Regions from separate parts of the Lactiplantibacillus kimchii genome, predicted to be linked through region 2. Evidence: a T-box and tRNA genes for the amino acid it is inferred to sense, from the RefSeq annotation. Region 2 holds a T-box; the other holds one or more tRNA genes.
What was found. The T-box of region 2 lies ahead of leuS (leucine--tRNA ligase). A T-box ahead of a tRNA ligase gene usually reads a tRNA of that ligase, here a tRNA-Leu.

Region 1: it encodes a tRNA-Leu, which carries the amino acid that the T-box ahead of leuS (leucine--tRNA ligase) is inferred to sense. The anticodon was not compared.

The regions. Positions count from the first base shown of each region.
Region 1 covers NZ_CP027194.1:2,079,469-2,086,699, reverse strand. Annotated here, with positions in the region: gene C5Z26_RS10095 (mannose/fructose/sorbose PTS transporter subunit IIA) at 1-389, opposite strand, end outside; gene C5Z26_RS10090 (aldo/keto reductase) at 767-1,717, opposite strand; gene C5Z26_RS10085 (hypothetical protein) at 2,071-2,529, opposite strand; gene C5Z26_RS10080 (MarR family winged helix-turn-helix transcriptional regulator) at 2,636-3,067, shown strand; tRNA gene C5Z26_RS10075 (tRNA-Leu) at 3,397-3,481, opposite strand; gene thrB (homoserine kinase) at 3,536-4,411, opposite strand; gene C5Z26_RS10065 (homoserine dehydrogenase) at 4,420-5,706, opposite strand; gene C5Z26_RS10060 (SprT family protein) at 5,777-6,223, opposite strand; gene C5Z26_RS10055 (Tex family protein) at 6,216-7,231, opposite strand, start outside.
Region 2 covers NZ_CP027194.1:179,006-186,236, forward strand. Annotated here, with positions in the region: gene C5Z26_RS00980 (MDR family MFS transporter) at 1-1,428, shown strand, start outside; gene C5Z26_RS00985 (phosphatase PAP2 family protein) at 1,550-2,206, opposite strand; T-box leader at 2,350-2,555, shown strand; gene leuS (leucine--tRNA ligase) at 2,644-5,067, shown strand; gene C5Z26_RS00995 (putative polysaccharide biosynthesis protein) at 5,241-6,911, shown strand; gene C5Z26_RS01000 (pseudouridine synthase) at 6,919-7,231, shown strand, end outside.

The sequences.
Region 1 (7,231 bases), 550 kb from region 2:
GGTCGAACCTTAACCCCATCCTTTGCAGTCTCAATGATATGAGTTGCAATTTCATGAGCTGAGTCCATTGAAAGCCGTGATGCATAGGCTTCAATTAACATTGGCAAGTTCAAACCAGCAACAATCGCCCATTTGTCCTTATGTTCTTCAAACAAGCCATTGACTTGATTGAAAGGTGTGCCACCCCAAAGATCGACTAAGAATAAGACTTGATCTTGATCATCGAAAGAAGCAATTGCTTTTTCCAACTTAGCCTTAATATCATCAGGGCCCTCGCTAGGCATCAACGTAACGGGTTGAACGTTTTCTTGTTCGCCGAAAATCATTGAACCAGATTGATAAATGCCTTTGGCAAATTCGCCATGACTAGCAATGATAATGCTTACCATCTTTGTACCTCCTATTTTTTGTTACAGTCATAGGAAAATGAATAAATAATATCTAAATAGCCTGTAACTTCATTTATTGTGATACTGTAAGCGCAATCTTTTTTGCACTCACTAATATATATGCAACTTCCGTGCCAAAATACACTAGTTAGTAAAACGTGCTATCACAGGCTTTAATTTGATACACAAAAAGTGATACAGTCTTCTGTATCACTTTTTGTGTATCAAAACGACATATTTTTAATGCTTTTTTAGCTGTTTTATGTGATTTTTAGGATTTAATTTAGTTTTCCTTAATAAGTGCTCATTGCTGAAGCCGCTAAACTTGCAAAAAAGACGCAACCCAAGTTCGGTTACGTCGCTTGACTAAGTGACCCTTAAATCATTGGGGCTTCCCAAGCCCCTTTAGTATCAACATTGGTTGTTTGAGCCAAGTTTTCTAAATGCATCATATCGGTTGCCGTCAAATTAACGGTGACTGCCTTTTCTTCACTGGCAATGTACTTGGCTTTAGTGACACCAATAATCGGCATTGTACCTTTGGCAATGGCATAGGCCGTCGCCACATCAGCTGCCGTCGCGCCTTGCTTTTCGCCAATCTCATTTAAAGCCATTACCAACTGCGTCAATTGTGGTAAGACCGCATTATAAGTCTTTGCCCGTAAACTACCAGCTGGCAGCGGATGCTCAACATTATATTGTCCAGTCAGCACGCCTTGTTCTAAGACCATATAAGCGTAGAACGTCATCTGATGTTTACGACAATAATCAATAATCCCAGCAGTTTCCGATGATCGGTATAACAAACTAAAATGGTTTTGAACCGCCGAGATTGGAATACCAGCCGCACCAAGAATTTCACTGGCTCGCTTAATTTGGGCTAAGTTATGATTGGAAACACCAACCTGCCTAATTTGACCACTTTTGACTAATGGTATTAATTCTGGTGTCCACTTCTCAACGTCGGCAGGATTATGAATCCAATACAAATCAATATGATCCGTATGTAACCGTTTGAGACTGCCCGCTAACATCTTCGCCATCTCATGGTCACCAGTTCCGGCCAGTTGTGGCGTGAATTTAGTTGACAAAAGATAATCGCTTCGTGAATAAGGCTTCAGTAACTCCCCCAACAAAGTTTCGGACGCACCAGCGCCATAGGCATAGGCGGTGTCCCAGAGATTAAATCCAGCTGCCATCGCTTGATCGACAACCGGCTTCAAATCAGTCGCGGTTAGATAGTCACCGAACACTTGACTACCCCCATTAACTCCAACACCCCACGCCCAAGTCCCCAACGCAATTGCTGGTTGCTTTTTGACTATCATTAATTTACGGCTCCTTTACAATTTGCTTGTTTCAACAGCAGCATTCAGCTGCTACCCAATCACTAGTCATTAGTGATTCTCCTTTAGGGTAACATTATCATCTGACATTGCGTATCCTGACCAATTTGTTCGTTAACTATCAACAACACCTATTATAGTAGTAACAATTTAGACTAAACTACTACGCCATTGCATCAAAATAGTCTCCCGCGACCAAGTCGGCATTAGCGCTAGTTAGTCAGATGAGTTACCTTATTAATGCTTTCAAATCAGCTAAAAAGCCCAATATTGCGGGAACTGTCTCGCAATACTGAGCTTTTTAAGTAAATTAAGCTTAACTGAATTTGGCACCCTCAAGCCGGCATAATCTGAAATACCAGCCGCGTTGCTAGCGGCATAATAAAGAGATCACGGATAAAGTAGGCCATGGTCAGCGTGCCAAAGAATCCCAGAATAAACTGCGCCACGGTCATGTGGAACAAGGTCCCATTCATCAGTAATGCCAACGTACTCATGGTAAAGCACATGCTTAAAAGCATTGTCCAACTACGAATTGTCGCTGCTTTCAGACGAATCACCGCTGAATCAGTCAGCCGTCTAGTTCGCCATTTAATCAACAAATTACTTAAATTGCTGACCACTAACAAGTTAAAGACAAATGCGAAGGCAATTGTCGGGCCAATTGACAGCCCAAATAGCCGCCACATTTCGCCATTAATTCCCATACTCTTCGCCATTCCTAGCCAACTCATACTACCGGCCATCCCGGTACATAAAAATAAGGTAAAAAGCAATCGTTGTTTTAAAGTCATTTGATTTCCTCCATATAGTTGCTAAAGCAACTAATATAGAATAACCGAATTTAGTTTATTTGTCAACTATATGCTATACTATATTGAGATAAAGGAGGTCATTACCTTGGACATTATCAAACTCGGAAAATTCATTGGCGCAATCCACCGTCGCTTTCAGACAGCCACAAATCATGAACTAACGCTCCCTGGAATCAACGCTAGCAATGCCAATTTTCTCCTCTTCATTAGTGAACATGAGCGTATTACCGCCAAACAAATCACAAGTGAACTAGCCATTAATAAAGGCTTGGTCAGTCGAGAAATGACCCATCTTGAGCGGGACGGCTATATCGCTAGAGTCCCCAACCATAGCGATCACCGCGCCACCTGGGTCAGCATTACTCCCAAAGGACTAGCTGCCTGTGAAACCATCCGGCAAATCAAACAGTCGCTCTGGGACGAAGTACTCGCAGATATGCCCGCTGCCGACGTCGAAAATTTTTTCAACCAATTAGCGTCCATAAGCGAACGAACAAAGAAATTTGATTCTAGGTAATGAATCGTTTTTTTAGAAGGGCGAATTTACAATTGAAGCGCAACACATAATCGAACAAAAAAAGCCCATAGCGGGTACAATTACTTAACAACCAAGAAAAGCAAAGGGTACTCGCCATGAACTATCACTATTTTACTATGTCTGAACGAGAAAGTATCATAGAACTGTCTGCACAGGTCTACGATATGAGTAAAATACTGGCTCAATAATCAAAATCTGGTATCGTTTCTGGTATCGCTTTTGTTCCGTTTTATTCACTATCATGACTAATAAAAAAGCCGGCATATCAACGATTTCTCGTATCAATACCGGCTATTCTGTATATAAAGTGCGGCCAAGAAGATTCGAACTTCCACCGGGTTAACCCCGACAAGATCCTTAATCTTGCGCGTCTGCCAATTCCGCCATGGCCGCATCACACTCACAAAAACCATTTTACCAAAATGTCGTGAGTCTGACAAGCTAAATTTAAGATTTATTGATTTTAACCCCGGTTGCATCAATAGGTAACAAGTAATACTGTCCAGTTAACGCCACGTTTTGTTGTAACTGTTGTTGCAACCTTACCAAGTCGGCGCGCTGGCCCAGGGTCACAATCGTTGGACCAGCCCCACTCAGGTATGTGCCAACCAGCCCTAACGCATGGGCCGTTTGCCGGACAATGGCTAATGCTGGCACTAACTGTGCTCGGTACTGTTCATGGAATTTATCTGCTTCTAATAATTGTAATGCTAATGACCAATTTTTCGTGGCTAAAGCGGCAACCAAAGTATTCGCAACGCTACTCCCCGTAATTGCTTGTGTATATGCTAAGTCCGAGGGTAGCGCAGCCCGACTTGCCACTGTCAACAAGGGTTCATTAGGCACATACACACTGGCAAACCAAGTTGGTGTTGGCAATTGTACCGCTTGAACTCGCTGCTGCACTGCAGTTGCCACCACCAAGCCACCAAGAATTGCCGGCGCTACATTATCCGGATGCCCTTCTAACTGCGTCGCCAGCTGTAATAGATCAGTTGTAGCGACTGGCTCAGGCATTAAGGCGTTAGCTAAAGCCAAGCCAGCCACAATCGCTGTCGAGCTACTTCCCAACCCGCGGGCTAAAGGTATCGCCGATTGAACTTCCAGGTGTTGTGGCGGTAAATCTGGTGCTAAAGTTAGCGCCGTTTTAACGATTAAATTCGTCGCATCCGTTGGGACAGCAGCTCCAAATGGATGACTAACCTGCCACGTTGTACTCGGCCCCACAACGGTTAACGTTAACTGTAAATCCAAAGCCAAGCCAATCGAATCAAATCCTGGACCAAGATTGGCGGAAGTCGCTGGTACTGAAATTGTTAACATCATTTCACCTACTCATTTTTCAAAACTTTGTAACGGGCTAACAATTGCATGTTGGCTTGTTCGCCGATTGCCGTGGTAATAGCTGCTAATTGTTGATCATTCATAGCATGCGTAATAATCACCACCCGCGCATTGCCATCCCCTAATTGATTTTGAATGATCTGACTAAAGGAAACTTGGGCGCGGGTCATAATTTCAGTCAACCGCATCATCATCCCAGGTAAATCACGCATTTTTAGCGCAATAAAGTGTGGGTAAACAACGTCAACTGGGGCCGCTAAATTCGTCTCTTGCCGATAAGAATTAAACGTATTCCCAGTCGTATTCAAGGCAATATTTTTAGTAACCGTCGTAATATCGCTCAAAACACTGTTAGCCGTCGGTAATTCGCCGGCACCAGGACCATAAAACATCGTATCTCCCACGGCCATCCCAGTCACCATAACGGCATTATTTTCATTTTGCACCGTCGCTAATGGATGTTGATCTGAGACCAGTACGGGTCCGACCGATACCGCAATCCGATCATCCAACTCTTCAGCAATCCCTAATAACTTGATGGTATAGCCTAGTTGATGTGCTTCAGCAATATCCTCCGGACTGATTTTAGTAATGCCCTGCACTTTAACTTGGGACAACGATAAACTCATTCCAAAAGCAAATTGTGTCAAAATAATCATTTTATATGCCGCATCCAAGCCTTCAACGTCATTCGTTGGATCTTTTTCAGCAAATCCCAACGTCTGTGCACTCGCTAAGGCTTGTTGATATGACCAGTTTTTAGTTAACATTTGCGTCATGATGTAATTGGTCGTCCCATTAACAATCCCCATCACGCGCTGAATCTTATCCGCTGCAAAGCTATTATCAATCGTCCGTAAAATCGGAATTCCACCGGCAACACTCGCTTCATAGAAAAGGTCACGATGATTTTCACGTGCAATTTGGACCAATTCACGTCCGTACTGCGCAATCAAATCCTTATTAGCAGTAACCACATGTTTGCCTGCTTGTAGTGCCCGGGTGATATATTCTTTGGCTGGGTGGATTGATCCCATGACCTCAACCATAATTTGAATCTCGGGATCATCAATCAAGGTCTCAATCTGATCGGTCAAGCGGACGGCACCAAGTTCAGCCTGTTGATGATTATTCAAGTTATGCACGACAACACAAGCTAATTCGAGCTTACGACCAGTAATTTCTGAAATCTTCGCTTGATGCGCTTGTAACATTTTGACCACGCCAGTCCCAACCGTTCCTAGACCGACAATCCCAATTTTGATTGTTTCCATCGCTAACGCCTCCAAAATTCCTAATAGTTAAGCCCATTCTATCGAACCACTCACTGATAAGCAACGCTTTTCACACTAACTTAATCGGTCCCTGACAACGACCACAAGCATAGCGGTTCAGATTCAGTCGCCGTTTCCGGTGATAGACTTGTCCACAACGTTGGCACCGATACGTATATCGATACGCCAAGGTCGTCGTTTGCTTGGGCTTAGGGGCATACCGTGATCCATGCACTTGGGCTAATAGTTGTTTAAAACTTTGGTCGCGATGTTGATAGCCTTGCTGTGTCAGATGCAAATGATAATGACACAGCTCATGTTTAATCACACCAATCAATGTTGCTTCATCAAAATCCGTTAACATTTTTGGATTAATATCAATGTTATGACTGGCCAATTGATAACGACCACCGGTGGATCGTAACCGTGCATTAAAAAAAGCGCGATGGCGAAAAGCCCGGTGAAACTCATGGACTGAAATCTGTTCAACTAACTGTTGGAGTTGCGAGTCAGTCATGCTCAACCTCAGTAGGCGCAATCATTGTCAACGCAATCCGTTGACGTTGTTCATCCACTTCGTCGACCCAGACCGTCACAATATCGCCCACAGCAACAACTCGCCGGGGGTCTTTCAAAAACTTAGTCGTCAACTTAGAAATATGCACCAAGCCATCTTGCTTAACACCAATATCAACAAACGCCCCGAAATCAACCACATTACGGACGGTCCCCTGTAATTGCATCCCAGGTTTTAAATCACTCATTTTTAAGACATCTTGCCGCAATAAGGGCGCTGGCATGGTCTCACGCACATCACGGCCTGGTTTTTGCAAGCTACGACTAATATCTTGCAAGGTTAACGTCCCGACCGCAGTAGTCGTCGCAACTTGCGTCAAATCGACCTGCGTTAATTGTTGAGCCTTCGCCGTCCCGACATCTTGAGTCGCTAAGCCAGCCGCCTGTAGCAGGGCCTTCGCCGCTGGATAACTTTCTGGATGAATATCGGTATTATCAAAAATGGTCTTACCTGCAATAATGCGTAAGAACCCCACCGCCTGTTCATAAGCTTTTGGTCCTAAGCGCGGCACTTTTTTCAATTGTGGTCGACTCCTGAACTCCCCGTTTTCATCCCGATAAGCGACAATGTTTTGTGCAATTGTCTTGGATAATCCGGAAATATGGGTCAATAATTCGGCACTGGCTGTATTCAAATTAACGCCAACCTGGTTAACCGCCGTTTCAATCACAACATCTAACTGGGCCGACAGCGCTTTTTGCGGCACATCATGTTGATACTGACCAACCCCCACGGATTTCGGATCAATCTTAATGAGTTCTGCCAAGGGGTCTTGTAACCGGCGACCAATACTAATGGCACTGCGTTGCTCAACGTGTAAGTCTGGAAATTCGGCCCGCGCATTATCACTAGCTGAATAGACTGAGGCCCCCGCTTCATTAACAATCACGTAATACACTGGCCGCTGCAAGGTTTTCAAAATCGTTGCCACAAATTCTTCCGATTCGC
Region 2 (7,231 bases):
GCGATCGAAGGGACCATCGTGTCAACGGCCTTGCCGACAATTGTCGGTGACCTGCACGGGGTTGCTTTAATGAACTGGGTTTTTTCAATTTATTTATTGACCAATGCCATGATGACGCCAATTTATGGCAAGTTAACGGACTTAATCGGTCGTAAACCGGTCATGCAAGCGGGGTTGATTATCTTTATTATCGGCTCGATGATGAGTGGCTTATCTGATTCCATGCCAGTCCTGATTTTCTGGCGCGCCGTCCAAGGGATTGGGGCTGGTGCACTGATGCCAGTCTCCATGACTATTATTGCGGACATTTATTCATTTGAACGGCGAGCCAAAGTTCTGGGCTTTAATAGTTCGGCTTGGGGGATTGCCTCAGTCTTGGCGCCTTTAATTGGGGGCATCATTGTTGATAAGTTAAGTTGGCATTGGATCTTTTTCATCAATGTGCCCGTGGGCTTGATTACCTTAGTTTTATTTCAAGTTTATTTACGAGAACCTAAGCGCCAGCGACAAGGTAAAGTTGATTATCTGGGTAGTTTCTGGTTAATGCTATTTTTATTGTGTTTGATGTTGAGTTTCCAATTACTTGGAAATGCCACAATTAGTTGGGCCACAGTTATCATGGCATGGGTATTAAGCGGCTTTAGCCTGTGGTTATTTATTCGCCGTGAGAGTCGAACCGCAGAACCCGTGATTTCGTTGGACTTATTCAAAAATCATACGTTTGTCATTCAAAATGCCGTGGCAGCGTTAGTGAGCGGGTTCTTGATGGCCGTCGAAGTATACATTCCCACGTGGACGCAGGGAATTCTGGGTGTGCCAGCGTCATTAGCGGGCTTTGCAGTAACGCCAAGTTCGTTAATGTGGATTATTGGGTCCTTCGTGACGGGCCGATTATTGGCTAAATGGGCGCCACGAAAAATTATCTATTTAAGTTTAATGTTTATTTTGATTACCAGTATTTGCCTGGCTCTCTTACCGGTTTCAACCGTCTTTGGTTGGTTCTTCTTGATTACCGCCATTGGAGGCGTTGGCTTTGGGATTACCATCACTGCAACGACAGTAACGTCACAGCATCTCGTCGCACCAGAAAATGTGGGTGTGGCGACGTCGTTTAATACATTGAGTCGGACAATCGGCCAGACCTTAATGATTTCGATTTTTGGGATTGCCCTAAACGTCGGGATGAATCAAGGCATTCAACAGCATGCTGGCACTAATATGGCAATGATGAATAAACTGATTAATCCACAGACGGCAACGAGTTTGCCAGCTAAGCGCTTACCAACGCTACATGGAATTCTGTACACCGGGTTACATTGGGTCTATCTAATTGGCCTTGGTCTGGTGATTTTAGCGCTAATCGTGAATAGTTTTGACCGAGGCAAACAGATGACTGCGGCGCAACATGCAGCTAAGTTAAAAAAGTAAATTAGGTGACCTAAAGCCGCGTAAAAAGCTTTGGAAAAAATAAAATAATTGTAGCAAGAAGTCACACAATTCTTGCTGCAATTATTTTTTGTTTTCAAGCATACCAAAATGGGTGCGTAAACTAGTCGACTTTTTTAGGGGTTAAGGGGCCAATTCGTTGGCCCTGGCTCAGGCGGGTACTCAAATATAAGAGACAGCTCCCAAGTAGAACGCCCCCCACAGTATCACTGGGGTAATGGACGCCGACGACGATGCGACTGATCATCATTAGTAAAATCAGGGCGCAACCACCGACTAATAGGCCACGTTTTAACGAGCGGTGCTGTAGCTGATCATAGGCGATAACTAATAAACTACCGACTAATACGGTCGCTGTTGTGGAATGTCCGCTGGGATAACTATAGCCCCCAATCTCAATAAGCCGCCATGCCGTTGGGCGAGGTCGTTGAATCAATTGTTTGATAAAATAATTGCCATAAGCAGCTAAGCCCCAAGTATTAACCCAAAAAAACAACGTGGCTCGTTGTTGTTGGCGCCAAACTAATAGCAAACCAATGACGACGGTAATGCCAGTCACTGGCACTGAATTCCCCAACTGTGTATAGGCCACTAGTCCAGTTTGTAACCAGGCCGGACTTTGATGCAGCGGCCATGCGATGTGCGTATCGAAAGTTTTAATAAACGGGGCTTGGCGCCAAACCGCCCAGGTCCAACCGAGCCACAGTAAAAATACCAGTAACATTGCCCAGTCACGCCGGCGCCAATGAATTTTAGCCATCGGAGTCCTCCAATCAAGATTTCTTGTCCTGATTATAGCATGTTTAACAATTTCAACCGGGCCCAGTGCATGAAAAGCCACGTTTTTGAGCGTGTTCGCTCTTGAAAAAGTAAGCCGAATTTGCTAACATAGGTAGCAATAACTTTACGACTCTGACAAGGACTAGTAAGCCAAGCTGATTTTCAGAAACCTCGTGGGCGCTGAAAACGAGGAATTAGCGACGCTGAACTTACCTTCGAGTCTTCCGGCTCAACTTACAAGACGGACGTGGTTTCGCGTTAAGATTCCCAAGAGGCCACGGAAACGTGGAATCATAGGTGGTACCGCGGAACCTGTTTTCGTCCTATAAGCGCTTTTTGCTTATAGGCTTTTTTTGTAACTTGAGCCGGTAACTGATACTTAGTTACATAAACCAGTACCAAGAGAGGGGCACTAGCATGGCATATAATCATCAGATTATTGAACGCAAGTGGCAACATTATTGGAAAGCTAACAAAACGTTCAAGACGTTAGATACAACGGATAAAAAGAAATATTACGCTTTGGATATGTTCCCATATCCATCTGGTCAAGGCTTACACGTCGGTCATCCAGAAGGCTACACTGCGACGGATATCATGTCACGGTTGAAACGGATGCAAGGGTATAACGTGTTACATCCAATGGGGTGGGATGCGTTTGGGTTACCAGCTGAACAGTATGCGTTAAAGACGGGCCACAACCCGAAGGACTTTACAGCGCAAAATATTAAGAACTTTAAACGTCAAATTCGGTCATTGGGCTTTTCCTATGATTGGGATCGTGAAGTTAATACCACGGACCCGACATTCTACAAATGGACTCAATGGATTTTTGAACAATTATACAAACGAGGCTTGGCCTATGAATCTGAAACGCTAGTTAACTGGGCACCAGATATGATGGGCGGGACTGTGGTCTCAAACGAAGAAGTCATTGATGGCAAGACTGAACGGGGCGGCTACGACGTTTATCGGGTGCCAATGAAACAATGGAGCTTAAAGATTACGGCGTATGCTGATCGATTGATTGATGATTTAGATGATATTGATTGGCCTGAAAATATTAAAGAACAACAACGGAATTGGATTGGTCGTTCGGTCGGAGCTGCGATTAAGTTTAAAGTTGCGGACCATGACGATCAGGTCATCGAAGTCTTCTCAACTCGGCCAGATACGCTATACGGCGCTAGTTACATGGTGTTAGCACCAGAACATGCCCTCGTTGAAAGCTTAACCACGCCAGCGCAAGCGGCTGCGATTAAAGCTTATAAAGCTAAGATTGCGACTAAGTCTGATTTGGAACGGACCGATCTTAACAAAGATAAGACCGGGGTCTTTACTGGGAGCTATGGCATCAACCCAGTTAATGGCGAAAAGTTGCCCATCTGGATTGCTGATTATGTTTTAGCTTCTTATGGGACCGGGGCCATTATGGCTGTACCAGCGCATGATGACCGTGATTTCGAGTTCGCCCAGAAGTTCGACTTACCCATCAAACCCGTTATTGCCGGTGAGAATGACTATGCTAGCCAGTCTTACACGGGTGATGGCGTTCATATCAATTCTGGCATTGTCGATGGTCTCGAAAAACAACCCGCGATTGATAAAATGATCGACTGGTTAGTTGCCCATAACTGTGGTGAAAAGAAAGTCAATTATCGGTTACGAGATTGGATTTTCTCACGGCAACGCTATTGGGGCGAACCGATTCCGGTGATTCATTGGGAAGATGGCGAAACCACATTAGTGCCAGAAGATGAATTGCCGTTACGCTTACCCGCAACTAAGAACTTGGAACCTTCCGGAACCGGTGAAAGTCCATTAGCTAACATTGACGATTGGGTTAATGTGGTCGATGAAAATGGCCGTAAAGGGAAGCGTGAAACGAACACGATGCCACAATGGGCAGGGAGTTCGTGGTACTTCTTACGTTACGTTGATCCACACAATCCAGATGCCTTGGCCGATTATGACAAGCTCAAGTATTGGTCACCTGTGGACTTGTATGTTGGCGGGGCTGAACATGCAGTGCTCCATTTATTGTATGCACGGTTCTGGCACAAGTTCTTATATGATTTGGGTGTGGTTCCAAACAAAGAACCTTTCCAAAAGCTCGTTAACCAAGGAATGATTTTAGGCGATAACCATGAAAAAATGTCTAAGTCACGTGGCAACGTCGTTAATCCAGATGATATTGTGGACCAATATGGGGCCGATACGTTACGTCTCTATGAAATGTTCATGGGACCATTGGAAGCGTCAATTCCATGGAGTACGGATGGCTTACATGGTGCTAACAAGTGGATTGAACGGGTTTGGCGGTTAATTGTGGATGAAAATAATCGTGTCCGTGACCGGGTAACGACTTTTAACGACGGTAAGTTGACGAAAGTCTATAACGAAACAGTTAAAAAAGTGACGGCCGACTATGAAGCAATGCGGTTTAATATTGCCATTTCACAAATGATGGTCTTTGTTAACGAAGCTTACAAAGTAGATGATTTACCGATTATTTACATTGAAGGACTCGTCAAGTTAATTGCGCCAATCATGCCGCATTTGGCTGAAGAACTCTGGTCATTGTTAGGTCATGAAAAGACGATTACGTATGCGATGTGGCCAACTTATGATGAATCTAAGCTCGTCGAAGCAACGGTGCAAATTGTCTTGCAAGTCAATGGTAAAGTCCGTTCACATGCGGAAGTTAGCAAGGATCTCGGCCAAGCTGAACTTGAAAAACTAGCTTTAGCGGATGCCAAGGTACAAGAATTTACAGCGGGTAAAACGATTCGCAAAGTGATTGCGATTCCTGGTAAATTAGTTAATATTGTCGCTAATTAAAGGTGATAATAACGCGAAAAGTCTGAGGCGAAGTCTCAGGCTTTTTTGGTCTAGTCAGATTGCGGTTCGTTAAGGTTCGATTAAAGTCGTCCAGAAGTTTAGAATTAAATTGCAAGTTCACTATATTTCATCTAAAATAGTTAAGATTGAACTAAGAAAGTGGGTTACAAAACATGTCTGAGGAACCAAAAGCCGATCAACCGCAAAGTGGCCACGTTAATTCCGAAGCTGACGCACATCAAAAAATGGTGCGCGGGTCAGCTTGGATGACGGCGGGCAGTCTTTTCTCACGAATTCTTGGCGCCATTTATATTATTCCATGGGTCATGTGGTTAGGTAGCAATTCGATGCAAGGTAATGCGCTATATGCCAAAGGCTATAATATTTATAGCTTCTTCTTGTTGGTGGCCATCGGTGGCATTCCTTCGGCCATTTCTAAACAAATTTCTGAATATAATGCGATTAATGAATATGGTGTCGGCCAACGGCTCTTTAAACGCGGGCTATTATTAGCTGGTGCGATGGGGATTGCCTCTGGAGCCATTCTTTGGTTTGGCGCACAACCGATTGCTTTGATCTTTGGCGGTGGCGATCCGCATGTGATTCCGGTGTTACGGGCTTTGGCGATTGCCTTGGTGATTATTCCACCGATGGCTTTAATGCGAGGCTTTTTTCAAGGCTACCAGCAAATGGCACCGTCTGCGGTTTCTCAGTTTGTTGAACAGGTTTTTCGGGTCGTCTACATGTTGGCGGCCACCTATTTTATCATGCGTATTCAAAATGGTAACTGGGTTAATGCAATTACGCAATCGACCTTTGCGGCCTTTATTGGGGCCGCTGCCAGTTGTTTACTGCTAGGGTGGTATTATTACCGCCAACGTCCTGAACTCAATCGGTTGGCGGCTCAGAGTGAAGCTAAGCTGGTTATTCCGGTATGGCAGTTATTTAAAGATATCATTGTGCAAGCCATTCCGTTCATTGTGATTGATACGGCTACGACGGTCTTTAACTTGTTAGATCAAGCGACTTTCCAGCCAATTATGCAGGCAACTTTTCATATTAAGGTGGAAAGTATCAATACGCTTTATGCGTTATTTGCCTTTAATTCCAATAAATTAGTGATGATTATTGTCTCGTTAGCTTCCGCGATTGCAATTACCGTGGTGCCATTATTATCAGAATCATTAGCAGCGCAAAATTTACGCAATATTCGCCAACAATTAGAAGATGCGATTATTTTGTTCCTGTTCATTATGATTCCGGGCGCCTTAGGGATGGCAGCGGTCGCGCAACCGTTGAATACGTTATTTTATGGTTACGATCAAACGGGGGCCGTGATTTTACAAATTGCCGCTTTTACGGCGATTATTCTCGGGCTCTTTACTGTCGTTTCAGCGTTAATGCAAGGGTTGTCGCGCAATCGAGATGTTATTCGATTTTATTTGATTGGTCTAGGAGTCAAGCTAGTTCTACAATGGCCTTGTATTGTGTTACTTTCAGCGGCCGGTCCATTAGTAGCGACAGCAATTGGGATGTTGGTAGCGAGTCTTTTAATCTTGCATGACTTAGAGGTTAACTTTGGCGTTCGTTATGTGAAATTATTGCCTAAAATCAATCGGATTCTCATGTATTCGATTGTGACTTATGTGGCTGCTAAAGTTGCCGTATATGGGCTAAATTTAATATTTAACGAACAACGTCAGACGCAAGCATTAATTATTTTATTAATAGCGGTGGCAATTGGTGGCGGCGTGTACGTATACTTTGCTTTGCGGTCTCGTTTGGCAGATATAATGATTGGAGCTAAGGCCGATGGATTGCGGCGCAAGCTCCGGATTAAGTAGGTGAATGATGCGAATTGATAAATTTTTACATGCGATGCGAATTGGGACCCGAACCCAAGTCCGCCGTTTGATTAAAGACGGTCATATTACGGCCAATGGTGAGCGCGTTTTATCGGGGAAGCAACAAGTTAATCCGGTCAATGATGTGGTTAGCTTAGATGAGCAGCCTGTCAGTTATCAACAGTATTTTTATTATGTGATGAATAAACCAGTTGGGGTTATCACCGCAACGGTTGATGATCAAGCGAAGACGGTCTTGGATTTATTTAATACGACGGATTATCGTGACGACTTGTTTCCAATTGGTCGCTTAGATAAGG